Regions from separate parts of the Bacillus sp. FSL H8-0534 genome, predicted to be linked through region 1. Evidence: riboswitches for the same ligand, from Rfam matches in the RefSeq annotation. Region 1 holds a riboswitch; the other holds the start of a gene.
What was found. Region 1 has a riboswitch for S-adenosylmethionine ahead of MHH71_RS00080 (hypothetical protein). Riboswitches for the same ligand answer to the same signal wherever they lie in the genome.
Positions count from the first base shown of each region.

Region 2: linked by a shared signal. The riboswitch ahead of MHH71_RS14925 (peptide ABC transporter substrate-binding protein) and the one ahead of MHH71_RS00080 (hypothetical protein) in region 1 are both predicted to bind S-adenosylmethionine.

Region 1 is NZ_JBBOUC010000001.1:2,726-17,788, forward strand. Features, by position in the region: gene MHH71_RS00020 (NAD(P)-dependent alcohol dehydrogenase) at 1-807, shown strand, start outside; gene MHH71_RS00025 (histidine--tRNA ligase) at 996-2,312, opposite strand; gene ybaK (Cys-tRNA(Pro) deacylase) at 2,760-3,233, shown strand; gene MHH71_RS00035 (hypothetical protein) at 3,537-3,746, opposite strand; gene rraA (ribonuclease E activity regulator RraA) at 4,173-4,658, shown strand; gene MHH71_RS00045 (DUF4430 domain-containing protein) at 5,044-6,873, shown strand; gene MHH71_RS00050 (DUF4430 domain-containing protein) at 6,929-7,720, shown strand; gene MHH71_RS00055 (energy-coupling factor transporter transmembrane component T) at 7,743-8,621, shown strand; gene MHH71_RS00060 (ABC transporter ATP-binding protein) at 8,594-10,255, shown strand; gene MHH71_RS00065 (ECF transporter S component) at 10,228-10,950, shown strand; gene MHH71_RS00070 (YwiC-like family protein) at 11,165-11,875, shown strand; gene MHH71_RS00075 (hypothetical protein) at 11,922-12,113, opposite strand; SAM riboswitch class I at 12,448-12,546, shown strand; gene MHH71_RS00080 (hypothetical protein) at 12,649-12,909, shown strand; gene MHH71_RS00085 (NAD(P)H-dependent oxidoreductase) at 13,193-13,768, shown strand; gene MHH71_RS00090 (hypothetical protein) at 13,765-14,127, shown strand; partial or broken gene MHH71_RS00095 (TIGR00366 family protein) at 14,338-14,629, opposite strand; gene MHH71_RS00100 (serine hydrolase domain-containing protein) at 14,667-15,063, opposite strand, start outside.
Region 2 is NZ_JBBOUC010000001.1:2,922,609-2,937,671, forward strand. Features, by position in the region: gene modA (molybdate ABC transporter substrate-binding protein) at 133-939, shown strand; gene modB (molybdate ABC transporter permease subunit) at 945-1,619, shown strand; gene MHH71_RS14910 (GRP family sugar transporter) at 2,265-3,116, shown strand; gene proC (pyrroline-5-carboxylate reductase) at 3,478-4,281, shown strand; partial or broken gene MHH71_RS14920 (aldo/keto reductase) at 4,308-4,459, shown strand; SAM riboswitch class I at 4,655-4,759, shown strand; gene MHH71_RS14925 (peptide ABC transporter substrate-binding protein) at 4,903-6,543, shown strand; gene MHH71_RS14930 (YusW family protein) at 6,887-7,354, shown strand; partial or broken gene MHH71_RS14935 (peptide-binding protein) at 7,390-7,530, opposite strand; gene MHH71_RS14940 (DUF3951 domain-containing protein) at 7,652-7,879, shown strand; gene MHH71_RS14945 (hypothetical protein) at 7,897-8,400, opposite strand; gene MHH71_RS14950 (hypothetical protein) at 8,686-9,132, shown strand; gene MHH71_RS14955 (multidrug effflux MFS transporter) at 9,171-10,367, opposite strand; gene MHH71_RS14960 (glucosaminidase domain-containing protein) at 11,143-12,597, shown strand; partial or broken gene MHH71_RS14965 (heteromeric transposase endonuclease subunit TnsA) at 12,806-12,958, opposite strand; gene MHH71_RS14970 (DUF2785 domain-containing protein) at 13,362-14,207, opposite strand; gene MHH71_RS14975 (hypothetical protein) at 14,204-14,425, opposite strand; partial or broken gene MHH71_RS14980 (transposase) at 14,504-14,725, opposite strand; gene MHH71_RS14985 (hypothetical protein) at 14,947-15,063, opposite strand, start outside.

The DNA.
Region 1 (15,063 bases):
ATCACACTTGGTTTTAGCCAACCTAAAAGAAAAATATTAGGAATGGAGTTAGCTGGAGAAGTTGAGTCAGTAGGGAAAGATGTCAAGCGGTTTAAGGAAGGAGACCAGGTTTTTGCGGCTACCCAAGTGGGTTTTGGTTCTTATGCCGAGTATATTTGTTTGCCTGAAGATGGAGCAGTATCTATTAAACCTTCTAATATAACCTATGAGGAAGCCGCTGCCATTCCAATTGGGGCACGTACAGCCTTGTTTTTTCTTAGAAAAGCTAACGTTCAGAGCGGTCAAAGTGTTCTTGTCTATGGAGCTTCTGGAAGTGTAGGAAGTTATGCGGTACAGATTTCTAAGTATTTCGGAGCAAAAGTTACAGGGGTGTGCAGTAACACAAATGTAGAATTGGTAAAATCTCTGGGAGCCGACCAGGTGATTGATTACACTGCAAAAGATTTTTCTACTACAGACGAGACTTATGATGTTATCTTTGAAGCGGTAAACAAAAGCACATTTTCAGATTGTATCAAATTGTTAAAGAAGGACGGTACCTATATAAATGTCGTTGAACCGTTGCCAAGTGTTCGAATGCTATGGACTAAATTGACAAGTAGTAAGAAACTAATATTAGGTCAAAATGCACCTGAAACTTCCGAAGCATTAGACTTCCTTAAAGAACTTGTTGAGACGGGGAGGATAAAAGCGGTTATTGACAGGTACTATTCGTTTGAAGAGATTGTGGAAGCTCATAGATATGTCGAGCAGGGACACAAGAAGGGAAATGTTGTCATAAATGTGGAGCATAATAACAAATCCTAATAAATAAAGAATGCTCTGAGGTGAATAACAATTTTTTTGGCAGCTGCTAAACAGTATGGCATTTATACATGTGATTAAACCTTCTAATAACACAAAAAACATTGATATAACAATAAAAAAGAAGAGCGAATTCATGTGCGAATTGCTCTGTTTTTTTATCTACTGCGGATACTTCAAAAGAGAACGGCTTAACCTTTTAGGAGGCTACTTTTTTTAAAATAGTCCTTTAAAGTTCCATCTTCAATGCAAGATAGGGGGAGCTTTATTTCGGTACCTTCCTTCATATTACGTAAAACAATGGTTTCTGTAGAGATTTCAGTATCACCGATAATAAGCACGTAAGGGATATTCTCTTTATTTGCGTAATTAAGGGACCGTTTTAATTTACGTCCAGCAAGTTCCAGCTCAACTTTGAAGGTACTTTTAGAACGCAAAAGTTGTGTAATTCGTAAACATTCCACTTCGGTGTTAATAGGAATAATGAAAATATCAGCACAAGTAGATTCCGTTTCTTTTTGCGTAAGAGCTGTATAAATAACATCCAAGCCAAAGGAAATCCCTACTGTTGGATAGGATGTATTGTCGTTACGAAAGGCTCCAATTATATTATCATAACGTCCGCCACTACCAATACTTGAAGTAATGCTTCCATCTGTTAAAAAAATTTCATAAACTGTGCCTGTATACATTGTAAGTCCTCTTGCTAAGAATGGATTGAAAACAGTATTGTCTTGGATACCAAGTGCAAGAAGGTATTGTTGTAATTGCTGTAGTTCATTGATTCCTTCCGTAACAAGTGAATTTGAGAAAATTTGTTTAAACTCATTAAGTTCTAATGTCATACAAGATTCAACTGTATGACAAACAACCTCTATAGTGTCATTTACTATTCCACGGCTTTGTAAATCCTTCCGTACACCGTCAATTCCGATTTTTTCAAGTTTATCTAATGATAAAATAACATCGTTTGTTTGTTCATCTTGAATTTCAACTGATTTAAGAATACCTGTTAATAACTTCCGATTATTATATTGAATTGTAACATCTAAGTTTAAAGTTTTGAAAAGATCAAATGCCATGGCCATTAATTCAGCTTCAGCAATAACAGATTCTACGCCGACTATATCAACGTCGCATTGAATAAATTCACGAAACCTTCCTTGTTTTATTGGTCCATCACGAAAGACCTTTCCAATTTCATAGCGTTTAAAAGGCAGCCTGATATCCGGATTCATTGCTACTACTTTTGCAAATGGAATCGTTAAATCATACCGAAGAGCGATTTCACGATTTCCTTGATCACGTAGTGTGTACATTTCTTTTAAAATTTCAGCACCGCCTCCATATTTATAAGCCATAAGTTCATACATATTTAATGTAGGTGTTTCAAGCGGTTTACAACCATATCGTTCAAAAGTCTCTTCACAAGCACATTTAATTTTATTTCGTAACAACTGTTCCGCGGGTAAATAATCTTTTGTTCCTTTTACATTTCTTACATCCATTTGAATCACTCCTTTTTTAAATTAAAAAAAGCTATGCAGGTATAAAAATACCCACATAGCTTTATGAATGCTTCGTGGGTAACAGGAAAAGCCCTGTACCCACGAAGAAAAAATTCTTCGGATACACGGCATTATGTATGATGATGATGAAGTTGGAAAGAAGTATTAGAATTAAACATATTCAATCTCTCCTTAAGTTTTTTCAAAAGTATAACAAATGATTTTTGAAATATCAATGTTTTTTGAAAATAAAAACAAGATTAATGGATGAATTAATCCTACTGTATATAAACAGTTTGAGTCATAGAATATGCTTGTCATTACTTGTTAAAAAATAGCAAAGTAAGCTACAATACTTATGTATTTGAAATTATATTTCCAACGTCTTTATCTCAATTCATATATTAAATAGTACATATAAATTTGTTGCAGGAGGATTTTAGCACAATGGAATACAAAACGAATGTAATGCGATTATTAGATAAGAAAAAAATCAATTATAAACATTATAGCTATGTGGATACTGATGCGATTAGTGGAATAGATGTTGCTTTGGTATTAGGACAATCTCCTAATCAAGTATTTAAAACACTAGTCACCATGGGAAAATCAGGGCAGCACTATGTTTTTGTTGTACCTGTCAATAAAGAATTAGATTTGAAAAAAGCAGCTTCTAGCATTCGTGAAAAATCAATAAGCATGCTGAAATCTAAAGATTTACTCTCGCTCACCGGCTATATTCATGGTGGCTGTTCACCGATAGGGATGAAAAAATATTTCCCTACGGTCATTGATAATAGTGCTATGGAGTTGGATACAATGATCTTTAGTGCCGGGAAGATAGGGTATCAAGTTGAACTAGGACTAGATGAATTTAAAAAAGTAATTCGCTTTGAACTACACGATATTGTAGTTGAGTAGTATATTATTAATTCCGATGATTGAGTTGGAGATATAATAGATCCATGTACTGGAATGTAATAAAAAGAGCCATTTGGCTCTTTTTATTATTTTATCCCGCATTAACGGGCAGTAAGACCCCCACCTCAAGATTCAGAGAGAAACGAGGAAGATAGGTCGGGGATCAACTGTCCGTAAAAGCCCGATTGGTTCAACTAATAATCAGTGGGGGATGAAGAAAACCCCCACTGATTAAAGTTTCACTTTATTGAGAAGGCTTGCTCTTCTTAATGGAGTGAAGATAGTGGGGCTAGGTACTGAAATTTAATTCGTATTATTTTGGAATTTCGGTATCTTTTTAATGCCTTCGGTTCCTATGATACTGCCAATAAGTGCAATTAATACGCTTGAAGAAATAAATTTGACTACATAATAAATTCCTGTTCCAGTAACCAAATCTAAGATTAAAAACTTTTTTATGGTTGAGCCTTTTATTATATGAATAACAATTTGATCATTTTTTCTATTCAATATTGTCACACCCTTATCCTTTTACAGAATTTGTGAGCGGGAAAGCCCACGTGCTTTAGCTGTGGGAGTGGTCAAAAGGAAAGGTTGTCATATTCACTCATGACTACATAATAGTTATCTAATTTCAGTGTTGATGATTAAAAAGTAAAAAGAGGTTAACTAGCTTTTTAACAAAAGCTTCATTATAAAAACAAAAGAGCAGCTAGCAAAAGCTAACTGCTCAGCCCCCAGGGAAAGGGAGAAAAGATTGTAGGTACTACAAAATTGTATAAAAGCTATTCACCAGCCTTTATACAGTATGTACGGAATTTGAAATATTATGCAGATGGGAAAGAAGCTATAGTATACAAAATTTCGCAATATAAGACAGGTGAAAAATAAAACGACAAGAATATGTAACATATATTGAAAAAGAAGAGAGGGAGAAAGATGTGGAGAACGACAGATCTTTGTGATGCTTTTGAAGGAGACGTACAAGTATGTAAGCCTATTTTTCAATCATATGGGAAGAAAGAACGATTTCATGGAAAGATTGCTACGGTTAAAGTGAAAGATGATAATGTATTAGTAAAGGAAGCACTGCAAACTTTACCAGAGGGGACTGTGTTAGTAGTTGATGGAGGTTCTTCTACGAACTGTGCGTTACTTGGAGATAACTTGGCAAACATTGCAAAGGAACGAAATATAGCAGGGATTATTGTATATGGATGTGTTCGTGATTCTAAGGAACTGCGAAACATAAATATTGGTATTTTAGCATTAGGTACAATGCCGAAGAGAAGTAGAAAAGAAGGAAAAGGAGAAACAGAAATTCCTTTGCAATTTGGAGAAATTGAGTGGATTCCTAATCAGTATGTGTATGCTGATGAAGATGGTATTATAGTATGTAAACAACCGATTCATAGTAACCTGTAGTAGCTATATAATAGAAGCTTTATAATTTAATGTAACCGGCTATTATTCTTAGAAAATAAATCAGAGAAAACATAGACAAAATCTCGTGTCAATAGTAAAATAATACAGAAATTTATAATTTGATGAATGTATAGGTATGTCGTTTATACGATAACTTTAAAAGGAAATTGGTGGAAATAAAAATGGGTTCGCCGCTAAAAGTGAATGTTATCACAATGATACATTCATCAGCTACAGGATCTTTCCTATACAAATACAACCGCTACCTATGCGGATAGGAGGAGGTGTTGTGCATTTTGGTTTAGCACTCACGGTAGAGTGCTATTGCACGCCCTTGAAGGGCCTTTTTTTATGTATATGTAAGCAAAGGGAGGAATAACCAAGGATGGCAATGATAAAAAAATGGCTGCTTACGTTGATAATGGCAGTGGCATTAGTATTTGTTTCATTTACAAATACTGTACATATTACGTTTGCTGAAGGGAAAACAGCAACACTTGCGATCATTGGGGAATCGCAAAAAGGAGTTATTTTATGTCCGAAAGAAGTGTCAATTGAAGATGGGGAAACAGCCTATAGTTTGTTACAAAAAGTTATGGGGACTAAAGTAACAGCTGAGAATACGAAGTATGGTATGTATGTTAAAGGTATTGACGGTTTAATGGCTGGTGATATAAGTGCTACAAGCGGATGGGCATATGATGTAAATGATCAAGCTGCCATGGTAGGGGCAGATAGTTATAAATTAGAATCTGGAGATGTTGTTGCATTTCGTTTTGTTGTAAATTGGGACAATATGAGCATAGAAAAGTTGCAACAAGTACTCGATAAGAATGGAACTTGTAAAAAAGATTCAGGTACAGCAAAACCAGAGGGACAAAAACCAGAAGAACAAAAGCCGGATGGACAAAAGCCTGAGGAGAAAAAACCAGAAGAACAAAAGCCAGATGGACAAAAACCTGAGGAACAAAAACCAGAAGAACAAAAGCCGGATGGACAAAAACCTGAAGCTCAGAAGCCACAAGAACAAAAGCCTAATGAGTTGAAAGAGCCAATCAAAAATGAATTACTAATGAAGCAATTAGATCAAGCGATTGCTAAAACATCAAAAAAAATGATGGAAGATGGAATCGATAGTGATTGGGTAGCAATTGCACTTGCTCGTTCAGGAAATAATATTCCAGTAGAAACAAAGATTAGTTATTTACAATCTTTAACACAAAAAGTGGAAAAACGTGTGGAACGATTTAGCGCTACAGATATAGCAAGGACTGTTTTAGCGGTATCAGCGGTAAATGGAAATCCAACAAATGTTGCAGGAAAGAATTTAGTTCAAAAACTATATCAATCTGAAAAACTAAATTCTGTTACTGGTTATACATTTGCTTTACTTGCACTTGATACAAAAAAATATGAAGTACCGGCTGGAGCAAAGTGGAATCGTGCGGCTTTAGTAAAAGAGATTTTAAATGGACAGCATACAGACGGTGGTTGGACATACAATGTTGAAAGTAGTAAGAAAGAAGCTAGTAATATTGATGTAACGGGTATGGTTTTATCGGCATTAGCGCCATATCAGAAACAACCAGAGGTAAAGCAAGCTGTAAAAAAAGCAGTAAAATATTTATCAAATAAACAATTGAACACTGGCGGATTCGAAGCTGATGGCCAAGAAAATTCTAATAGTGTTGCACAAGCAATTATTGGACTTGCTATTACAGGGATTGATCCAACTAGTGAAGCATTTACTAAAAATAATGTAAACGCAGTTCAAAATTTAATATCATACCAACTTGCAAATGGTGAATTTAAATGGTTGCCAAGCGACGAAGAGGGTAGTAGTATGGCTACTGAACAAGCACTTTTAGCACTTGTTCAATATAAGGCATTTGTAAATGGTAAAGGTTCTATATATGATTGGACAAATTCATCAACTGAAGATGATATAAACTTAGTTGATGAGCCGAAGGAACCTGTAGTGGATGAGAGCAATGTGATTGAAAAGCAAGAAGTCATTCAAAAACAAGAGAAACAAACAAACGATGAGAACTCTCGTGTTGTTACGAAAGATAACACAGTAAATAATGAAAAAACTGCGAAAAATCGTCAGTTACCAAAAACAGGAGCATCTGCTTGGGATACTGCTATGCCAGTAGGAATGGGCGTATTATGTATCGCTTCAGCATATGTTTTATGGAGACGAAAAGCAGCTTAACAAAAATTAGGAGCAATGATTTGCTCCTAATTTTATTAGGAAAGGTGAGAAAAACATGAATATGATGAAATGGTTATTCTCAGTTGTCCTTTCATTTGGATTGCTTGTTGGATGTAGCCAAAATGAATCGAAATCTGAACAAAAAGCAATTTCAAAAACGGAACAAAAAGAGAAACTGAAACAAGAAGAGAAAAAGGAAGAAAGTAAACCGGAAGAACAGCAAGAATCAGTAGAGAAAAAGCAACAAGAAGAGCTACAAAAGGACAATCAGGAACAAAAATCGCAAGAACAACCTGAAATAAAGAACGAAGAGAAAAAAGAGCAAGAACCAGTTGCTCAGCAAAAACAACAAGGACAAACAAAAGCGCAGCAAGAACAACCTGAGCCAGCGAAAGCGCCAGAAGCAAAAGAAGAGGCTAAAGTAGTAAATCAGCCGAAAGAAACACCGAAGCAGGAACAGCAGAAAGATCCCAAGGCTAAAGTAGTACCAAAGCCAGAACCTCAACCTCAACCTCAACCCGAACCAAAGCCAGTACCAAAACCAGAGGAAAAGCAAGTTACCATTTCTGTACATGGAGATCAGGGGTATTTATTAGGTGCGAAAAAAGTAGATATGCAAGAAGGAACTACAGTTTTTGATGTACTAAAGAATACGGGATTGGAGATTGATTCAACTGGATCTGGAAATAGTAAATATATAAAAGGAATCAATGACTTATATGAATTTGACAAAGGACCGAAAAGTGGATGGAAATACCGTGTCAATGGTACTTTTCCAAACCGAAGTGCAGGTGCATATAAAGTAAAACCAGGAGATAAAATCGAATGGGTATATGTGTTAAATTAGGAAAGGGCTTTAGGTAAAGGTTATGAAAATCATTTTTTCTTCTTTACATCCTTTTGTGAATTTTTTCTATTATATTGGGGTGATGATACTATGTACGATGTGTCTTCACCCTCTTTTTTTAATGGGTGCGATTATTATGATTGTACTGTTAAACATCATGCAAGGAAATGGCGAGAAAATAAGAACAATGTTACCAAGCACATTTGTTTTCTTTGTAATGGTGATTGTGTTAAATCCTTTGCTAACGCATAGGGGAGCGACGACATTGTTTCGTTTAGGGGATAATCGAATTACATTAGAAGCGTGCATGTATGGGTTAATAATGGGATTATTATTACTTACTATTATGTTCACATTTACTTCCTACAATGACATGATTTCAAGTCATAAATTTTTGTATTTATTTTCACGGATTTCACCGAAAGTGGCGCTATTGACAATGATAACAGTGCGTTTTGTTCCTTTATTCATCCGGCGTTTAAGACAAATTACACTTGTTCAAAAAACAAAAGGTGTTCAATTAGATTCAGGCTCATTCATAGGGAGAATCAAAAATGGAATGAAACTCTTGCAGGTGTTGCTTGTTTGTTCTCTAGAAGATGCATTACAAACGGCAGATTCTATGCAAGCGCGTGGATTTGGAGTGACGAAGCGTAGTACGTACATTCGATATCGAATGGAAAGGAAAGATTGGTATATACTTGCCTGTTTAGTGATTTTATTACTAAGCTGTTTTGTGTTTAATTATTGTGGTGCTGGTAAACTATTAATCTATCCAAGGGTGGAATCACTTGTATTTCAGCAATATGATGGACTATTATTCGTGTTATTTATACTGTTTATTAGTTTACCAATCATAATGGAAGGGAGGGAATGGTTATGGTGGCGCATGCAGAAATAAAAAACTTAGCATTTACGTATGCTGATGAAAAAGTACAAGCATTAACAGGCGTTTCCTTAGCGGTTTCTCAAGGTGAATTTATTGTGCTCGCTGGTGGTTCAGGATGTGGTAAGACAACACTTTTGAAACATTTTAAGAAAGAGTTACTCCCAATTGGAAAGCGCACAGGTAGTATGTATTATAATGGAACTTCTTTACTGGAGATGCCAGACTTATTGTCAGCACAAGAAGTGGGAATGGTGTTTCAAAATCCAGAAAATCAACTTGTTATGGATACGGTAATTCAAGAATTGGCATTTTCTCTTGAAAATGTTGGTTTAGAGACAAGTATAATTCAAAAGAGAATCGCTGAATTAATTAGTTTTTTAGGTTTTCAAGATTTGTTACACCAGTCTGTTCACACGTTATCGGGAGGACAAAAACAACTTGTTAATTTAGCGGCAGTTCTTGTTTTGCAACCTAAATTGTTACTGCTTGATGAACCGACAGCACAGCTTGATCCAATTGCAGCAAAAGATTTTTTAGGGTTATTGAAACGAATTAACGAAGAACTCGGGATTACAATTATCATGAGTGAACATCGTTTAGACGAAGTAATGCCACTAGCAACTCGAGTTGTGTTTATGAATGCTGGGGAAATTATTTATGATGGAATTCCGCAACAGGTTATATCTAAAATGTGGACAGTAGAAGAATTCCGACCGTTTATTCCTCAAATTCCAAGATTGTTTTTAGAATGGAATGTAGAGCAAATACCCTTTACGGTAAAGGGAGCACAAACACAAATTCATTCCGAGTTACCTATCGAACATGAAGTGCCAGTTATATCGCAAACAGAAAAAAAAGAAGTGATTTTACAAGTAAAACATATATCCTTTCAATATGAAAAAAATAGCCCTTTTATTTTACGGGACTTAACCTTATCAATTGAACAAGGGAAGTGGACTGCGCTTGTTGGGAAAAATGGTACTGGAAAATCAACACTTTTAACCATCTTGGCAGGATTAAACAAAACTAGAAGAGGAAAAGTACGGTGGAACGGAACGGAGATTCATAAAATTGATTCAAAGGAACGATTTAAAAGAATAGGTTTTGTATCGCAACATCCATATTATCATTTTACATTTGAGACGGTGTGGGATGAAGTTTTTGAAAGAGCAAATGAATTATATGGTGATATAGGGAAAAAAATCGCAGGAGATATGTTGAAAAGATTTTGGCTTCATTCTATTCGAGATCGTCATCCACATGATTGTAGTGGGGGAGAACAACAGTTAATCGCACTATGTACGGCTTTATTATCGAAGCCAAATTTATTATTACTAGACGAACCGACAAAAGGGCTTGATCCAGAAAAAAAAGAAAAATTAGGTGTGCTGTTTCAAGAGTTACAAAAAGAAGGAACAACAATTGTGATGGCAACACATGACATTGAATTTGCAGCTAAATATGTTGATCATTGTATGATGTTATTTGATGGGAACGTAATTATGGATGATACACCAAAGAAATTCTTTAGTGATAATTTCTTTTATACAACATCTATTAATCGTTTTATTCGCAAGCAATTACCTTATGCATTAACGTGGGAGGATGTGTACAAATCGTGTCCAAGCGATATTTTGCTCTCATAATGCTTAGTTTCATTATTGTAATAAGTACGCTTCTCTTTACTTCTTTTGTAACAGATAAATATTATATTTGGTGTAGTTTATTTTTATTATCCATTATCATGTTACCTTTTTATATACGATTTGAGAGGAAAGCATTTGTTTCACGTGAAATAGTCATTGTAGCTGTTTTAGCAGCAATAGCAGCAGTTAGTCGTGTACCGTTTTCCATTATGCCGAGTGTACAACCAACATCTTTTGTTATTATTGTATCTGCAATTGTTTTTGGAAGTGAAACAGGCTTTATGATTGGGGCAACGGCAGCACTTGTATCTAATATATTTTTAGGACAGGGGCCTTGGACACCGTGGCAAATGTTTTCTTGGGGAATGATAGGCTTTATAGCTGGTTTACTTCGAAATACATTTATAATGAGAAAGTTATGGGGGAGAGTCATCTATGGGTTCATAGCCGGCTTTGTTTTTGGCTGGATTATGAACTTGTGGGGGATACTTGGCTTTTTAGAAGGATTAACATGGAAAGACTTTATTGCATACTACGCTGCAAGTTTTTACTTTGATCTAGCTCATGCACTCTCAAATGTAATTTTTCTTGTTTTGTTTAGCTCATCGTGGATTAGAATTATTACAAGGTTTAAAAAGAAATATGGAATTTTAGATGATGATAAAGAGCTATTATCTCAAGTAAACAAAGCATAAGTACATATCATAAAGCATAAGAATATAAAGTAGGGTCGCGACTTACATATTCGTTTGCCTCTTTCATGCTTCTTACCACTGGTGAGAAGCATTTTTTCATACATATTATATTGTGAAAAATGTCAAGAAATCGATTTAATATGCTTCGATTTTTATATGAGATTTTTTATATAATAGTAAATGAGAAAAAATTCAAAGAGGAGATGCCTTATTCATGAAGCTAGTTGTTCCAAAGCAGCACGGTGCATGGGGGATGCTGCTGATTCCATTTATACTTAGTGTAATACTTGGTAAAGCTACTTTCTATCATATTCCACTCTTTATCGCTTGGTTATTTATCTATTTAGCAACATATCCATTTTTAATGTACATGAAGCAACCGCGAAAGAAAGCATTTTTACATTCAGCAATTATTTATTTTATTATTGCATGTGTCTTCGGTATACTATCTTTACTATACGAGTGGAGAATTCTTTTCCTCGCAGCTGTTATGATTCCGCTCTTTTTTGTGAATATATATTTTGCTCGTCAAAAAAGGGAACGAGCTTTAGTAAATGATATTTGTGCAATACTTGTTTTCTGCACGGGCGGTTTGATTAGTTATTATTTTTCAATGAAAACAATTGATGAAACAGCATGTTGGATTGCAGCAACTTCTTTTTTATACTTTTTAGGTAGTACATTTTATGTGAAAACTATGATACGTGAAAAGAATAACCCGACATATCGTTATGTATCATGGGGATATCACATTTTCTTAACTGTTGCATTGTTTGTAGTAAACCCATGGCTTTCTCTAGTTTTTATACCTAGTCTAGTTCGAGCAATTATATTATATGGTAAGAAAATATCTATTTTAAAAGTAGGGGTTTTAGAAATCGTTAATTCTGTATATTTTTTAATTGTCACGGCAATACTGTTTTAGTATGCCATTTGAGTTACATCCCATCTAGTAAATAGATGGGATGTATTTATTCTTGTTCCAAAATATGAACCGCATGATCACATTTTTGTAAGGCGTGCTCCACAGCCTGTAAGGATTGTTCTATACGTTCTCGATTATCACTTTTTTCGACTGTTTGTAATGCGTTTTCTAAAGATTGTTTTGCTTCATGTAAAGAATGATAAGAATCTTGAACATATCCACGTGCGTTTTTGCTCATTATATATTACTCCTTTATCCCGCTATTTGTGGGCAGTAATACTCCTACCTCAAAATTCGGTGAAAGAAAAGAAGTTAGGTGGGAGTTAAACTGCCCGTAAAAGCTCGATTGGTCGGGCTAATAATCAGTGGGGGATGTAGAAAACCCCCACTGATTAAAGTTCCACTCTATTGCATACACTTCTAGTATGAACGTTAGAAAAGAAAATATAACTTGTTTTAAATGTTTTATCCCTGCTATTACAGATAGTAATGGTTCAATTGATTAAAGTTTCACTTTATATGATTTGACAATTGAAATGAAAATGGCTATAGTAGGCTATAAAGTGAATATTTTCTTATCCAGAGAGGTGGAGGGACTGGCCCGATGAAACCCAGCAACCGCGATGCAGGTGCTAATTCCAGCAGAACATATTTGTTCTGGGAGATAAGACGAAGATATATACGTAACTTCTTCTTATCGAAGAGGTTTTTTTGTTGCAAAAAAACCGATTCTAAAAACAACAGAATAAGAAGAAAGGGGTTGCAATTGTACTGTGACACTTGAAAAATACGTAAAGCTGCGTAATGCAGTATATGAATATATGATGGAGCAAGATAAACCAATATCACTATTAGATATTCAAGAACATATCGTTTCGCATCATGAAGGAAAATTCACGAAAAAAATGTTACACCAATTTTATTTATCAAGGTTATTAGACGAATTGAAACTGGATGGGAAAATTACTTTAGCTGATGAAGAATACCTCTATGCTGAAAAAGGGGTATATTATAAGGCGCGAAAAGGGAGCTAGGCTCTCTTTTTTCATGCTATAATTTATCTGAAAATTAAAAGGAGTATGTAGAGTAAAAGACTGCAGAAGCAGCCTGATACAAGGGAATGGTGTTGAGTGTGTAGTGTCAAAAGTTGAATATGCCCTGAAAGAGGCATTTCATTCGGCTAAAAACGAAAAGAGACACCTTCGCCGAGTAGGTGTCAGTTGTTGTGTCATGTAGGCTTGCTACTTGACATGTATTAGAATATCATGCAAACCAGGCGGAGTCAAAAGGGAATTTAAGGAAAGGTGTTGTTTGGAGATGAATGTACTAATCATATATGCACATCCCAATCCATCTAGTTTCAATGCAGCTATATTAGAACATGTACAAAAAGGACTGCAAAAAACAAATCATTTTGTTACATTGCTTGACCTATATAAAGAACAATTTAACCCAGTACTTATTTTTAATGAAGATAAGAGAAGACGTGATTTAGCATATGAAGAAGAGACAGAAAAATACAGAAGATTGATCAAAGAGACAGATTTTTTTATTTTTATTTATCTAATATGGTGGTGGGGAATGCCAGCTATTTTGAAAGGGTTTATTGATCGCGTTTTTGTTACAGGATTTTCTTATAAATATGAAGGGGCGTTACCAAAAGGATTACTCATAGGAAAAAAAGCATGGGTTATTAATACTTTAGATTCGCCGTTATGGTACGTGGCACTCTTATATCGCTCTGCTGATTGGGTGATTATGAAAAAGGGGATTTTACGATTTTGTGGTATACGCCAAATAAAACGTTCAGTCTTTCAATCTGTAAAAACAAGTAAAGCGATAAAACGGGAAAAGTGGCTGCTAGAAATGCAAGAAAAGGCTAAAAAATTATGAGTGAAATAGAAAACATAATGAGATGCTGTAATCGTACTGATGAATTGTTCCGTACATATATTGCTTGTTTGCTTCAATTGAAACACCATAGCGAGATGTTTCAAAAAGTGTATCAAGAACTAAGAGTTGATTATTTAGTAAGGGGAATTTGTGAACGGGAAGTCGATGGGGTTATTAAAGAAAGTAAGGAGTATAAGATGTATGACTTACCCAAAGCATTACGGTGGGATCTTTTACGAGCAAACCCTTCGAGTATAGAAAATGTATGTACAGAATTATTTGGGTACGGGAGTTTAAATTTCACTACTAGGGAATGGGGAAATGTGATTATATGTATTGAAAATGAACAATCACAATAATAGTTATTATGTAAAAAAGCTAGTATAAAACTAAGTCATATCGTTTTCAAATCAGCGAGGGGAAAGGGTTACTTTTTCGTTTTTATTGAGATTGTGTAGAAATAATAAAGTTATTTCATTTTTCTTCTAAGAACACTCCCCTTCTGGCAAACGATATATAGGAAATTTTTTTAGTTGTTTCGTAATTGTTTTATTTAGTATCATTTTGATTTAAATAAAAAGAAAGCATAAACTGATGATTACCCCTGCATATAGTAAATTAACAACACAAAACCCTATCATATCGCGCACCTAAACCAACAATGGCTAATACAGGTAATGCCCAGAAAGGCTGTATTAAGTTCGTCCAAGCATCGCCCCAAGCGATTGCCATCACAGTTTTCGCGGTAGGTACACCAAGTTCCGTGCCAGCTGGGATCATTTTAGGGGCTTGAACGACTCATTGTCCGCCTCTAGATGGAACAAAAACATTTACAATTCTCGAGCTTAAAAATGTGAATAATTGAATGTTTTGATGAATCATAAATAAAGAAAAGCTTTCACTCCTGTGAAAGCTTTTCTAAGTGTTTTGCAATTTGTATATACATATTGGAGTAAGTAGAATGGACATCACTGCTCGGACTAGCATTTGATGAAAAGTGTACAATCACCATATTTGCATTTGGATCGATATAGAGGCATTGTCCGTAACTTCCTAACACTTCAAAAGCGCCCTGTTCGTTATGAGGAATCCACCATTGATTATGATAAGAAATAGGTGCACCTGGCCCGATTGCTAATTCGCCTTCTTGTACGCTCTTTACACTTTCCGAAATAGAGGAAGGGAGAACTTGCACGTCATGATAGCGACCGTTATGTAAAATCAATTGCCCAAATCTGGCCATATCTCTTGCAGTGGCATTTAAACCGGCGCTTGCCTGTTCAACTCCTGTTTCA
Region 2 (15,063 bases), 2.9 Mb from region 1:
TGTAACAAAGAAAGAAAATTTCTCCTATTTTTTCAAAAAGTGATTTATTTCACATTATATTTAATTATATCTATTTATAATTAAATATAATTAGTTATAATTAATATGGTGAAAAGAAAGGGGATTATATTTATGAACAGATTTACATTACGGTACATTGGGGTATTCATGCTTTCTTTCCTTCTTATATTTAGCTCGGCTTGCACAAGTGGAGAAAAAAAAGAAAAAACGACTGCTAAAGAAGAAAAGACAGTTGAACTTACGATATCTGCAGCTGCAAGTTTACAGGATGCTTTCAAAGAAATTGAAAAACAATATAAACAGAAAGAACCAAACATAAAGCTTTCCTTTAACTTTGGTGGTTCTGGTGCACTTCAGCAGCAAATTGAACAAGGGGCTCCTGCTGATATCTTCTTCTCTGCAGCAGAAGATAAATTTCAAACGCTTGTAAAAAAAGGATTTATTAATGAAAAAGAGGGGAAAAATCTTCTTGGAAATGAACTTGTTTTAGTCGTTCCAAAGGAAAGTTCCATTAAAACATTTCAAGAGTTAAAAGAAGAAAAAGTGAAGAAACTAGCAATTGGTACACCTGAATCTGTACCAGCCGGAAAATATGCAAAAGCTTCACTTACGCATGAAAATCTATGGAATGACCTCCAAAACAAAATTGTATTTACAAAAGACGTCCGCCAAGTGTTAACATATGTAGAAACAGGAAATGTAGATGCTGGAATTGTATACAAAACAGATGCTCTCATTTCAGACAAAGTAAAAATTGCAAATGCAGCACCAACTAATTCTCATGAACCGATCCACTATCCAGCAGGGGTTATAAAAGAATCCAAGCATAAGAAAGAGGCGACTTCATTCTATGAATATTTACAGTCAAAAGAGGCACAATCTATCTTTAAAAAATATGGATTTACAATTCTATCTTAACTACCATGGCATTTGATGCACTTTGGCCGCCTATTTTTCTTTCCTTACGAGTAGCTGCACTCGCCACCATTATTGTTATGATTTTCGGCACAATTATTGGACGAGTATTAGCTCGCTCCTTGTGGCGCTATAAAGTGTTATTAGAAACCATTTTTCTATTACCGATGGTGCTCCCGCCAACTGTTATTGGGTTCTTTCTCATTATTATTTTTGGGAATAACAGCCCAGTTGGTAAGTGGATTGAATCATTATTTCAACACTCTATTATGTTTACATCATGGGCTGCTGTCATCGCTTCAACAGTCGTTTCATTCCCACTTATGTATCAATCGGCCAAGACAGGTTTTTCTATTGCAAACGAGCAAATTGAAGACGGTGCCCGTGATCTTGGGGCCAGTGAACACCAAGTCTTCTTACATGTCACATTGCCGCTTGCATTCCCCGCACTACTTAGTGGAATGATATTAAGCTTTGTACGTGCACTTGGTGAATTTGGAGCAACACTTATGTTTGCTGGTAACATTCCAGGAAAAACACAAACAATTCCTACAGCCATTTATATGGCGATTGACGCAAGTAACATGCAGCTCGCCTGGACGCTTGTTATCATAACAGTCGGTATGTCACTCCTATTCTTATTGTGCATCCAGCTAATTAATAAAAGAATTACTACTTCTTAAAGCGGCTTTCGACAAAAGCTGCTTTTTTATTTCCCGAAAAATAAATTGTTTTGTAGAATGAAACAATTTATCCTGCTGTTCGAGTGCTGTAAAACCCCATTGATTAAAGTTTCACTTTATCCCAACCTTACAAAATTGTAATCCTATTGTAAGCTAATTCGATAGTTACTATTTCCCACATTCCATATAATTAAGTTATAAAGTAAAGCCAATGGGAAGTAGATTGTCCCCCTCTCCCCATTTCTTAAAAAGAGCTAAGTAACTTTATTCCCCCCATCCCCATTTAAAAAAGACCTCAATTTGAGGTCTTTTTTTATTTTGATAAAATAAAACTTTGATTAGCTTTTGCTGACTTTTGAGATAAGGTCTTACTAAGCTTAAAAAATGAGATTAAATAACAGAATTTTATTTTTTGTAGAAATATACATTCTATTTGAATTTACTTTCTAAAATAGGTACTTTCCTGTTATTATATTTAGGTATTTGAAAAAATGAAGAAATGAAACCGCATTTATATCGTAAATTCTTCATCCTGTTTTAACAATCGGTAATCTTCCACTTTCTAAGTGGGAAATTACCAATCGTTAAAACGAAATTAAATTAAATTATATTATATTGATATAGAAAAGTGAAGGGAGTCTTGTAATGGACATTTTATTAGCGCTTCTTCCTGCAATTGCATGGGGAAACGTCTTATTAGTAAGCGTAAAAATGGGCGGCGGTGCATATAGCCAAACATTAGGTATGACAATTGGTGCCTTATTCTTTGCAACAATTATGTATATATTTACTCAACCGGCTTTAACTATGACAATCTTAATCGTCGGTTTTATTTCAGGTCTATTCTGGGCTTTAGGACAAGCAAACCAATTAAAAACTGTTGAAAAGCTAGGTGTTTCAACAACTGTAACCATTTCAACTGGGATGCAACTTGTTGCGACTTCTATCTTTGGCGTTATCGCTTTCCATGAGTGGACTACTACTACTACGATTATTATGGGAACGATTGCAATCCTTTTAATTGTAATTGGTGTTGTCTTTACTTCACTAGATGATAAAGAAAATGCACAGCCACCGGGACAACTGAAAAAAGGGCTTTTAACTTTAATTGTTTCTACTTTTGGTTACCTTGTATATGTAATTATCATTCGTTGGTACAATATCGATGGTTGGTCTGCTATTTTACCGCAAGCAGTCGGTATGTTTGTTGGTGCAGTGGTACTGACATCTAAATATAAACCGTTTAACAAATATGCAGTTCGTAACATATTATCTGGTTTACTATGGGGAACAGGAAACTTATTCTTACTTCTTTCCTTACCACGAGTTGGAGTAGCAACAAGCTTCCCATTATCTCAAACTGGCATCGTTATCTCTACATTCGGTGCGATTGTCTTCTTAGGAGAAAAGAAAACGAAACGCCAAATGGGATTTATTGCACTAGGTAGTGTCCTAATTATCGGCGGTGCTGTTTTACTTGGTATGACAAAAGCATAATTACACAATCTATTACTAAACCCTCTGAAGCATACATGCTTCAGAGGGTTTTCTATTCCTTAATCACTTTTCTTTCCAATCTATCTGTGTAATTTGATCTTTAGACATTTAAATTACCGCTATGACAAACAAAAGGGGACTTTCACTCGTTTTCTCTCTGCTTTAGCTTGGCAATCTATCCGCTTTTAAACATGACCAGATGCTCTCTTACCAACCTATCAATAGCTAAATTACTATAAAAGTTAATATGGCATATACTAATCCTTATAGCAAATTCATATAAGTCTTTTCTTTTTACAAAGATCTCTCAAAGATGTTATCGTTTTTTATACCCTATTCTAATCAGGAAGGAATAAAAGATATGCTAAAGAAACATAGAATTTTATTTATTGGTGCTGGCCGTATGGCAGAAGCAATCTTTGCTGGACTTCTCAAAACAAGTAACGAACACATTGAAAAAATTATCGTATCCAATCGGAGTAACATAGAAAAGCTTAAACAATTAGAGAAAAAATATAATACCTCCATTACGAGTGATTGGACTCAACATATCAAAACTGTTGATACCATTGTTTTGGCGATGCCACCAGCTGCACATGAACAATTATTAGCAGCGTTATCTCCTCTTCTAACCAATCAATTTGTTGTAACGGTTGCTGCCGGGATTGGTCCATCTTACTTAGAAGAAAAACTTCCTCAAGGTACACCTGTTGCCTGGATTATGCCAAATACAGCTGCGACAATTGGAAAGTCTATTTCTCTATATACAATGGGACAGTTCGTAAATGCTGAACATCAAGAAACTTTACAACTACTCTTAAAGGGGATTGGTACAGCACAGCTATGCACGGAAGAAGAAGTTCATCAGCTGACCGCTGTTACTGGAAGTGCACCTGCCTTCCTTTACCATTTTGCTGAAGGTTTAATTGAAACAACAAAAAGCTATGGAATCGATGAAGCAACAGCAAAACATCTTGTTATCCAAATGATTGCTGGTTCTGCTGCTATGCTTGAGCAAGAACAAGATCCAGCTATGCTTCGTGAACAAGTGACAACACCAGGTGGTTCAACTGCAGAAGGTTTAAAAGTTCTATATGAAAATAATTTTTCGAAGATTATTTATCAAGCAATTGAAGCAACCAATAAAAAAGCTAGAGGGAATTAATATGAAATTCACAAGCTTACACAACATTACATAACGGTGTAAACGCCTTGGTTTGGCTTAGGTGTTTTTTAAAGTTGAAGATGGCACAGAAGTAATTGATTCTGTAAAAGCAGCTATTAAAAATGGATACCGCAGCATCGATACAGCGGCAATATACAAAAATGAAGATGGCGTTGGTCCAGACCCTGATAATTTTGATTTTTAAAAACGAGAGTCACTGTGCAATTGCACAGTGCTCTTTCTTTTTATATCCCTATTTAATAGACTGAAAATTTAAACCATATTCCATTTCATTGACAGTTCATTTATCCGGGTGTAAGATTTTGAATAATCAAAGAAACAAAAAAATTAATACAAATTACTATGTTTACTCATTGTATCAAGAGAGGTGGAGGGACTGGCCCTTTGAAACCTCGGCAACAGGTTCACTTTGAATACTGTGCCACTTCCTGCAAGCATTATGCTTGAAAGATAGAATGAGGGACTTCGTTTATATACAGGCACATGCCTTGTAAACAAAAATCCCTCTTTCTCGATAAGAAAAGAGGGATTTTTTCTTTCCCTCAAAGTTGTTCATTAACTATTTTTTTAATACCCAAACAATTTAGGGAGGAATTTTACATGAAAAAGAAATTTGTACCTGCTGTCGCATCTGTTTTAGGAGCAAGTATTTTATTAACAGGATGCGGTAACTATAAAGACGATGCAAGCGGAGCAAAAGCAAAAGATAAAGCACCTGATAAACAAGTATTGAACTTAGCTGCTGGTACAGAAATCCGCACAATGGATACTGCACGCGCTACAGATACTGACTCTGGTCAAGTAATGAGAAACGTATTTGAAGGTCTATATAACCTTGGTGAAGGAAACAAACCTGTGCCTGGTGTTGCAAAGTCTCATGAAGTGAGTCCGGATAAAACAAAATATACATTCCATTTACGAGATTCCAAATGGTCAAATGGTACACCCGTAACAGCGAAGGACTTCGTCTTTGCTTGGCAACGTGCAGTTGATTCAGCAACAGCTTCTGAATATGCCTTTTTATTCTTTGATATAAAAAATGCAAAAAAGATTAATAGTAAAGAGCTTTCGGCTGATCAACTTGGTGTAAAAGCAATCGACGACCACACTTTTGAAGTTGAATTAGAGCGTCCAGTTCCATACTTCATTAGCTTAACGGCATTCCCAACATTTTTACCGATTAATGAAGAATTCTTTAAATCACAAGGTGATAAATATGCATTAGAAGATAATAAGCTTATCTATAATGGAGCCTTTACATTAAGTGATTGGAAACATGAACAAAGCTTTAAGTTTAAGAAAAATACCAACTATTGGGATAAGGATAATGTGAAACTTGAAGAAATTAATTTTAATATCGTCAAAGATCATTCAACAGCCGTTAATTTATATGAATCAAAACAAATCGATCGACTTACTTTAACATCTGATCTTGTTGATAAATATCGCAAAGATAGTAACTTTAAAGAACGACCAGATGTTGGTGTACAATTCGTACGAATGAATCAAAAAAATAAAACGTTACAAAATGTAAATATCCGCCAAGCTATCGATAAATCGATAGATAAAAAGGCATTTGTAAATGTTCTCTTAAATGATGGCTCTCTTCCTTCTTATTCTCTAGTTCCAAAAAACTTTGCAAAGGGACCAACTGGAAAAGATTTCCGTGAGGAGAATGGCAATTTAACGAAAGAAAATACAAAAGATGCTCAAAAATTCTGGAAGCAAGCAAAACAAGAATTAGGTTCTGATAAAATTTCAATTGAATTATTAACAAGCGATAATGACCTTTCGAAAAAAACTGGTGAATATTTAAAAGAACAACTAGAGAAAAATCTAGAAGGCTTAACAATTAACTTGAAGCCTCAACCACGTAAACAACAAGTCACATTATTGCTACAAGGAAATTATGATATTGCTGTTGATGGCTGGAGCCCTGATTTTGCTGACCCGATTACATTCTTAGAATTATTTACAACTGATAACTCATACAACTTAGATCACTATTCTAATAAAGAATTTGATGATTTAATCCAAAAAGCAAAAACTGATTTTGCTGGTGATGAAAAAGCACGTTGGGAAGCTTTAAAACAGGCAGAAAAAATCTTATTTAAAGATGCTGTTATCTCTCCTCTCTATCAAAATGGAACAACATACTTAGAACGTTCTTATGTAAAAGGAATAGTTGAAGTTGATTTTGCAGGACCACTTAACTTCAAATGGGCAAAGGTTGAGAATTAATCTCGCCTTATAGAAGTTAATTTTAACGAAAGCTTCGATTACAAGAGAAAAAGGGTATCCTCCAAAAGGATGCCCTTTTTCTTTATGCTTCTTTTACTAAATGCCTCTTTCCCTTTAATACAGATAATAGTCCTACAGCGATGAAAGCTAAAATTTGTGTAATAACAATTATAAATAATAGAGAGATAATATTTTCCTTTAAATTTCCACCACCAAATATTATTGTATAATAACCATTTGCAGCGTACGTTTCGGGAAATAATTTATTTCGAGCACATACATAATTACATGAAATTGGGAAAAACTTGTATGGAAGGAACGATACACTAAGGAGGAATATATTATGAGAATTTTACTTTCAGTTTTATTAGCACTTATGCTAGTACCTGCGCTAACAGGTTGTACTGCACCAAAAAAGGAAACTCCAACTTCTGATAAGAAAACAACGGACGAAGCTAAAAATGAAGCACCTCAAGATTTAAAACTTAACTTTAACGAATTTCACTTAAATGCAGACTACCAAGATACGAAGAAAGATTATGAAGCGGAGTACAAAAGTAAAGGTGCAGACAAAAAGATGGAAGGAAAGATTGAGGATCACAAGACAGATGTAAAGCTAACGAGTGACAAAGCTATTGCCAAACTAAGTCCACTTCTACAAAAGTTAACATTTGATAAAAATACACCTGATCAAGAAGTAATTGATCAAGTGGTAGACGTATTCCAACTTGATAAAGACTACCAAAAATTCGACTTAGAAGTTGTGTTCTCAGATGGAACGAAGAAAGAGTATAAGAAGGAAGTAAAATAAAGAAGTAGGCAAATGCCTACTTCTTTATTTTTTGCTTACTTTTTCGCATGTCGTAAGCTTGGCTCAGAACTAATCATATACTCTAAACCAGATACGGATAATTTTTGCAAATAAGAATCTGTCGGGAACATAATCGGAATTAAAGGATATTCTGTAAACATAATATCTTCTTCTTTCATACCTTCTTCTAACAACGCTTTTGCAGCAGTTGGATTATATTTAAAGGAATTCTCTTTTTTATTTTATACTAAGGCAAAGGACAAATAGAATGCTCTCTATGTAGAAAGGAGAGCTACGATGGATCCATTACTTATGGCAGTTATAGGATTACCATTAACAATCGTAATATTAGTTATCATAGGCTTCTATAAATTATTTATAAAAAAGAAAAATATAACTTCCTTTTATACTCCATTCGATAACATTACTGGGCAAACAATTTCAGAATTTCATGAAGAGCAAAAAGTCTTAGTAGCTGAAGATGAAGATGAAGACGGGGACGGGGACGGGAAAAAGAAAAAATAACCTTGCGCATTGCAAGGTTATTTTTGTGCTTCTTTTTGAAAGCGTTTATAGTACGTTGAAGCTGTTGAAAAATGAACTTCTATATCACGAATTAACGCCGAATCTTCATCTTTCGCTAATTTCTCTAACTTTTTCATTGCTTGTTCTGTCTCATTTAAGAAGCCAACATATAGCTCATGTTCTTGTTCTTTTGACTTCGGTACACGAATTTCTTTGCGTATATGATCGATATCCGTTAACATACTCGTGGTTACTTTCTGTACATCTTCTTTAAACTTAGGATATACTAGTGCCTTGCCCCCTTTTTCCTTCGCTTCTTCCCATAATTTTACCGCTTCATTTAACTCTTTGTTCATTTTCTCATCATACTTATTATGCAGATCACGATATACTCTCATATCTTCTTTCTGCTCTGCCGATTGTTCTACTTTTTCTTTCGGTTCTTTTGTATCCTTATTTCCATTACACCCTGCTAAAAGAAGCATTCCTCCAAGCAAGACAATACTCCACACTTTCTTCATCTCTTACTCTCCTTTTGTCTACATCTACTACTTATCTCCACTTGCTATTATAACGAGAACCATTCAAACTTTACACTTATGACCGTACTTTTATACACATATCACCATTTTTGTCACAGTATCGTCACTTTATACGCCCAGAATCTTCACAGCTCTTCTTCTGCACCTTACAAAACTGTAAGCACACATCTGGAACATAGCATGCTAGACTTACATATGAATGAAGCATCCCTACCTAAGGTTGCATTATCCATTTATTTAGAAAAAAGGAGACTAATAATATATATGTACAACAAAATGATGTTTATGGAAGAAGAACTTTCCGTTCTTATTCGTAAAAGATCACTCCATATCAAAAATACAGAAAGTCTTCGCCGCGTATTAAAGAAGAGAACCGCTCCACTTAGACTTGCCCGTTACTTAAAACAAGTGCATATAGACAAATACAACACCGCCCTAAACATATCTGATGAATCACTAACAATTGAAATCATCGGGCATGTCTATATCGGAAATTTTGCAGATATTTTAAAAGCTATTCCTCGTATACCAAAAATTGCTCCGATAATTGTAGAAAGAGCTTATAGAATTACGGACCATACAGATATTATTGACTGCGGTGAAAAAGAGGTTGATTCAAATCGATGGGTTTGGGATAAATTAGCTATTTTATACGATGCAATCATGAATAATATGTATGAGCTGCTCCAAGAAAATAACAAAAAGAGCTAATTCAAAATATACTTTGAATTAGCTCTTTTTTAGTATTCTTATGCCTCTATATCCTGCTTTTCCCGAAGTACAAACTGTCTTTCACTGCGCTTTGCCATAAAGATATAACATAAAACCGCTCCCACTTCACATAGGGCAATCACAATTCCCATAGGAAGTGCTGTGTTACTACCTCCAATCCCAACTAAAGGCGCAACAAGCGCTCCAGAAATGAACTGTAGTAGACCAAGTAAAGCTGATGCTGTTCCTGCAGCTTGTTTTTGATTTCTCATTGCTAGTGAAAAACCTGTTGCCGATACAACCCCAACACTTGATACAACAAGAAATAACGAACATAAAACACCAATCAACCCTGCTCCTAGTACAATCATAAGAAGTAAAGAAAGACCACCAACAGCTGCAATTCCGACGCCCATTACAAATAATGTTGTCTCATTTACTTTCCCCGCTAAACGTCCAGTAATTTGGCTAGCAATAATAATCCCAATACCATTAATCGCAAAGAATAAACTAAATGCTTGCGGTGATGCCCCGTATATATTTTGCAACACAAATGGAGAGCCCGAAATATAAGCAAACATTGCTGCTGACACTAAGCCTTGCGACAAAGCATACCCCATAAATAAGCGATCTTTCAGCAAATTCCCATATATCGCTAATGTTCCTGCTAAACCACCTGTTTCTCTCTCCTCAAGAGGCAATGTCTCACGCAATACAAAAATAGCGGATACTAACATAAATACACTTATCACTCCAAGAACGATAAAGACCCCGCGCCATGATGTAAACTGTAACAATTGTCCTCCAATAATCGGAGCCAAAATAGGCGCTGCTCCGTTTACTAACATAAGCAGTGAGAAAAACTTTGTCATCTCCGAACCTGCGTACATATCACGTACCATAGCACGTGATATAACAATACCTGCTGAGCCTGAAGCTCCTTGTAAGAAACGTAAAAGAACTAAACTCCAAATAGATGGTGCAACGGCACACAATAAAGAAGATGTAACATAGATAATAAGAGCAATAATAAGCGGTTTGCGCCGTCCATAAATATCACTAATTGAACCAACAAATAATTGTCCAACCGAAAGCCCTAGTAAGCAAGCTGTTAAAGTAAGCTGAGCAAGAGAAGCATTCGTTTGTAAATCATCCGTTAATTTTGGTAACGAGGGCAAGTACATATCAATGGACAATGGCCCAATTGCTGTGAGTGTCCCTAATACAAGAATCATCCATAACCTGTTTACTCTTACAGGTTTATATACATCATGATTACTTTCATTCACTTACATCATTCACCCTTTCCATTATAAAATCCGAATCGTAACAATTATAGTTACATCTCTAAAGATACGTCAAGTACATCGTACTTTCCTTTATAACGAAATGAAAAATCCTTAACTGAATACCCACATTCGACGGAGACGGATCTTCTCTATCTATGATATGTAACTTCATTCAGATTCCTAATACTAGATTTAGAAGCCCTTCATCATATTATAGTATCTCAGATAAACTCCACCTCAATATTTTTAATACATGATTTAATAACCCTGCTCCAAAGGCTAATGATTTCAATACTTCGATTTCTTCCACTAGGACAGTAATAAGTACATAACAGTTACTTTCAATATCAAAATTGGTTATTATACTAGCAAATTCGTCCTTTCTTCGGATAGTTTGATGGTATCATTTTTCCAAGAAAACGAATTTTTTTATGCATCTATTTTTGAATATGTATGAATTTTACAACACCCTCAAAATAAAAAATTGACTGTATAAGTCAACTTTTTCTAGTTTTATGCTCGTCTCTCAATCACTGTTCCTTTTCACTTCTATTTACATTCCACTTTACTAACAATTATATGAAACTACTCATATAAAGTTATTTTAACAGTAATTTATTAGACTTTTATGATATTTGTTTGTTTTTTCCTCCTCCCTTGTTACAATAGTACTTTGGTTAATATGAAACTAACAAACTACTAAAAGGAGTATTATTAAGAAATGTTAAAAAAAGCTGCATCAATTATCTTAGCATCAAGCATACTTTTTATTCCTATAAAAGGGATGGCTGAAACTGTATCAACTTACAATACAGCAATTAAAACAAATGAAACTGTAAAAAAAGGATGGTTACAAAACAATAATAATTGGTATTTCTTAAATTCAAGCGGAGTCATGCAAACAGGATGGCTTTTTGATAGCGGGGCTTGGTATTACCTAAACTCTAATGGCGCTATGAAAACAGGGTGGCTTTTCGATAAAGGAGCTTGGTATTACCTAAACTCTAATGGCGCTATGAAAACAGGGTGGCTTTTTGATAACGGAGCTTGGTATTACCTAAACTCTAATGGCGCTATGAAAACAGGGTGGCTTTTTGATAACGGAGTTTGGTATTACCTAAACTCTAATGGCGCTATGAAAACAGGGTGGCTTTTTGATAACGGAGTTTGGTATTACTTAAACTCTAATGGCACCATGAAAACAGGATGGCTTCTCGACGGTAACCAGTGGTACTACCTAAATTCAAATGGGACGATGAAAACGGGTTGGCTACAAGAAGGGAGTACATGGTACTATTTACAGCTAAATGGTGTTATGCAAACTGGATTCGCTTCTATTGACGGAACAACGTATTATTTCAATAACAGCGGTACTTGGATTCCTGAAAATAATATTACTGCTACGTCATATATAAACCTTGATTTAACATATGCTTCAAATGTTACTGGTAAAGAAATTGATGCTGACATTAAAAAGTACCAACCAGATAGCCCATTAATTGGACATGGAAACGACTTTGTTGCAGCTCAAGCTCAGTATGGTGTTAACGCACTTTATTTAGCGGCACATGCTATTTTAGAATCCGGATATGGTAAATCTGAAATCGCATATCGCAAACATAATCTATTTGGTTTGCGCGCTTATGATCAGGATCCGTTTAAATATGCAAAATATTTACCAACCTTCGGTGATAGCATTGCCTATAATGCCAATTATGTAAGAGATAAATATTTAGAGAAAAATGGATCATATTACTATGGTCCAACATTGCAAGGTATGAATGTTATGTATTCAACAGATCAAGAATGGTCTACCAAAATCGCAAAAATTATGGAGCGTATTAAACCCTTCCAAAAGCAAGATTATTTATATGCAAAAAAATTACCTAAAAACCCAAATACCTTAAATGTTGACGCACTCTCAAATAATATCCCATATAAAACATATCCACAGGGAACGAAAGCAACTGCTAAACTAGCTGCCTTCTATTACGTTGTACCCTATTCATTTGATGGAGTAATTAAAAGTCAGTCTGTTACAGAAAACAACCAAGGTACATTAGCATTAGGAACATCAGTATTCGTTCATCGCGAAGATCCCAATGGATGGGTCGAATTCTCATTTACAATAAACGGAAATAAATATTGGATATTGAAAACTAAATTAAACATGTAAACAGCACAGCCCTTTTAGACGAAAACTAAAAGGGCTGTATTTATAAAAGCTAAGAGTACATTTAAAGAGGCCAGATTTTCGATATAGTACCTGCAATAGATATATTTCCTAGTACGAAAATTATTGGTTGTTATGCTCTCCCTGAGATATTCCTTTTGGCCAGTGAAGTGGAAAATGTATTTTTTAAGAACCAAAAAGAGGAAATATAAGGTGCTCGTTTTAATCCCTTTCAAGCGTGTTGATCGACCTAACGAGGAAACATCTTGAATCTTCAACCAAGGCTGATAATCACCCTAATTCCTGACCCGCGACCTTGCATAATCCATTTTTCAATTTCAGATGTTCTTTTTCTTTTGGACATAAAAACCCCCCTTTAGATAATCGTATCTAAAGGGGTAAAGCTTCGCATCTTTTTTAAAAACGTCGCGACTTTATTTCAAACCAACAATAAATGTAGCTTTAGAATAAAGATTGATCAAATTAATACTAATAGCCTTGATAAACAAGCAAAAAGAAAGAGCGTGTTTTGAAAAAAGATTAATCAAAACACGCTCTTAATATATTTTATTGAATCATTCTTTTATAAAAAAGTTTGATCATTTCTATGATATTTCCTCCATTAAAGCGCCCTTTAATGGAGGAACATGCCAGAGGGTGTCAAACAAAGAACTAAGGCTTTGGTCAACCTTTTATAAAGCAGTCACAGTAGTAATTTTGTGACTGCCATTTTTAACTAAACGAAAATTGAAACACACTCTAATCCTTTAACTGATAGAAAACCTGTTCAATTTTGCCTCAGTACCAAGCATGACAGTGTTAAGCTCATCCCCTCGGATATCTTGTCCCCTTCTGAAATAGAGACTGCGTAAAAAATTCTTGCTGTTCACGCGAGCAATCACCTGACTCCGACTTCTCGGCAAATTGCAGCATTGCGCTAAGCCGCTAATCCAATCAGCGATTTCTTGATGTGGAAGTAACTCTTTGTCAATCATCGTATCCACGATGTTGACCAACCGCTCATCATCCTCATCGCTAAAAATGTGTCTACCATTATGAAGCATGCCAGAAATAGCGACAAGAACCTCACGCAGCAGTGCGACGCTACTCTCCTCGCACTGCACCAGCTCGACAAAAATATCCGCACCGTGAGAAGCGCTGTGAGCCCAGCCTCCTACTGAAAGGTAACCTCGCAGATCCTTCTCCTCTTTATAATAACGGAGCATTGCATGCATTAATTGCTCAATTTCCGCTTGATTGAAAAATGGATTCTGTCTGTGGCGTTGCACAATCAAAGCGATAGGCAAGGCAGAAAACGTCCTTGTAAAAACTGACTGATCATCCTCGCTGCCAATATTATAGAACAAATGGTTCTCATCAGTCAGAACAGTTAAGAGGCTACGCAACTCCTCTCCACTGAACCTATTCTCTTCCTTAATCCACATATAAAACATCGGATAAATCAGGTTATCCCGTAATTCTGGCTGAGGATCGCCAATATATTGAAGTAACAAAGGTAAGAAATCTTGATGCTGCTCACCTTCGCGTAACTGATACTTATCCTTCTCAATTCTTTGCAAATCCAGCATCAATTTGGTCCTTGTATCGCTCATTTTCCCATCCCTCTCATCATTCGTTCTATTCGGTCGATTGTTTTTTCAAATACTTTTAAACCTACGTTGTTATATTTAAAAATTTTTTGCAATCTTATTTTTACTCCCGATTCATGAGCTGTAATTAACCTTTGACTCTGCTTTAAGTCATCAATAAGAATTATTTCCGATAATATCCAAAGTGAAATCATATAAATTATCATAGTGTAATAGCTCAATTGCTTTATCTCTTTTCATTTCAAGCCTTACTGCATATGTAGTTTCTCTATTTTTTCGAAATCTGTTCTGCGGCCAGCAACAATATAATTCGAATACTCAGTTAAATAAAAGTAATTTCGTTCCAAGTCCGACAGAAATTCATGCTTTCTGTTTGTTTTTATTCCTTTTAAACGAGTTGAACGACCCTTTGAAGATACATCTTGAATCTTTAACCAAGGTTTATAATCTACTCCAATACCGACCCCTCGACCTTGTTTAACCCACTGTTCAATCTCGGATGTTCTTTTTCTTTTCGACATAAAAACACCCCTTTAGATAATCATATCTAAAGGGGTAAAACGGTGCAACTTTATTTCAAATCTACAATAAAATGTAGGATTAAAATAAAGTTTGATCAAAAGAAGGCTACAAATACTGATTTTATAATAGAAGAAACCCATCTATTTTGAAAAAAGATTAATCAAAATAGGTGGGTTTAATTTTTTAAATATTAGAGTTTTTATAAAAAAGATTGATCATTTTATAAGCTTTTAAACCAATCTTCTCCTTTAGTGTATCTTTGATGGTCGATTAAATGTACATGTAAATGTTGTGTTGAATCAATTCTTAATTTATTTTTATACATTCTTTGAAGAGA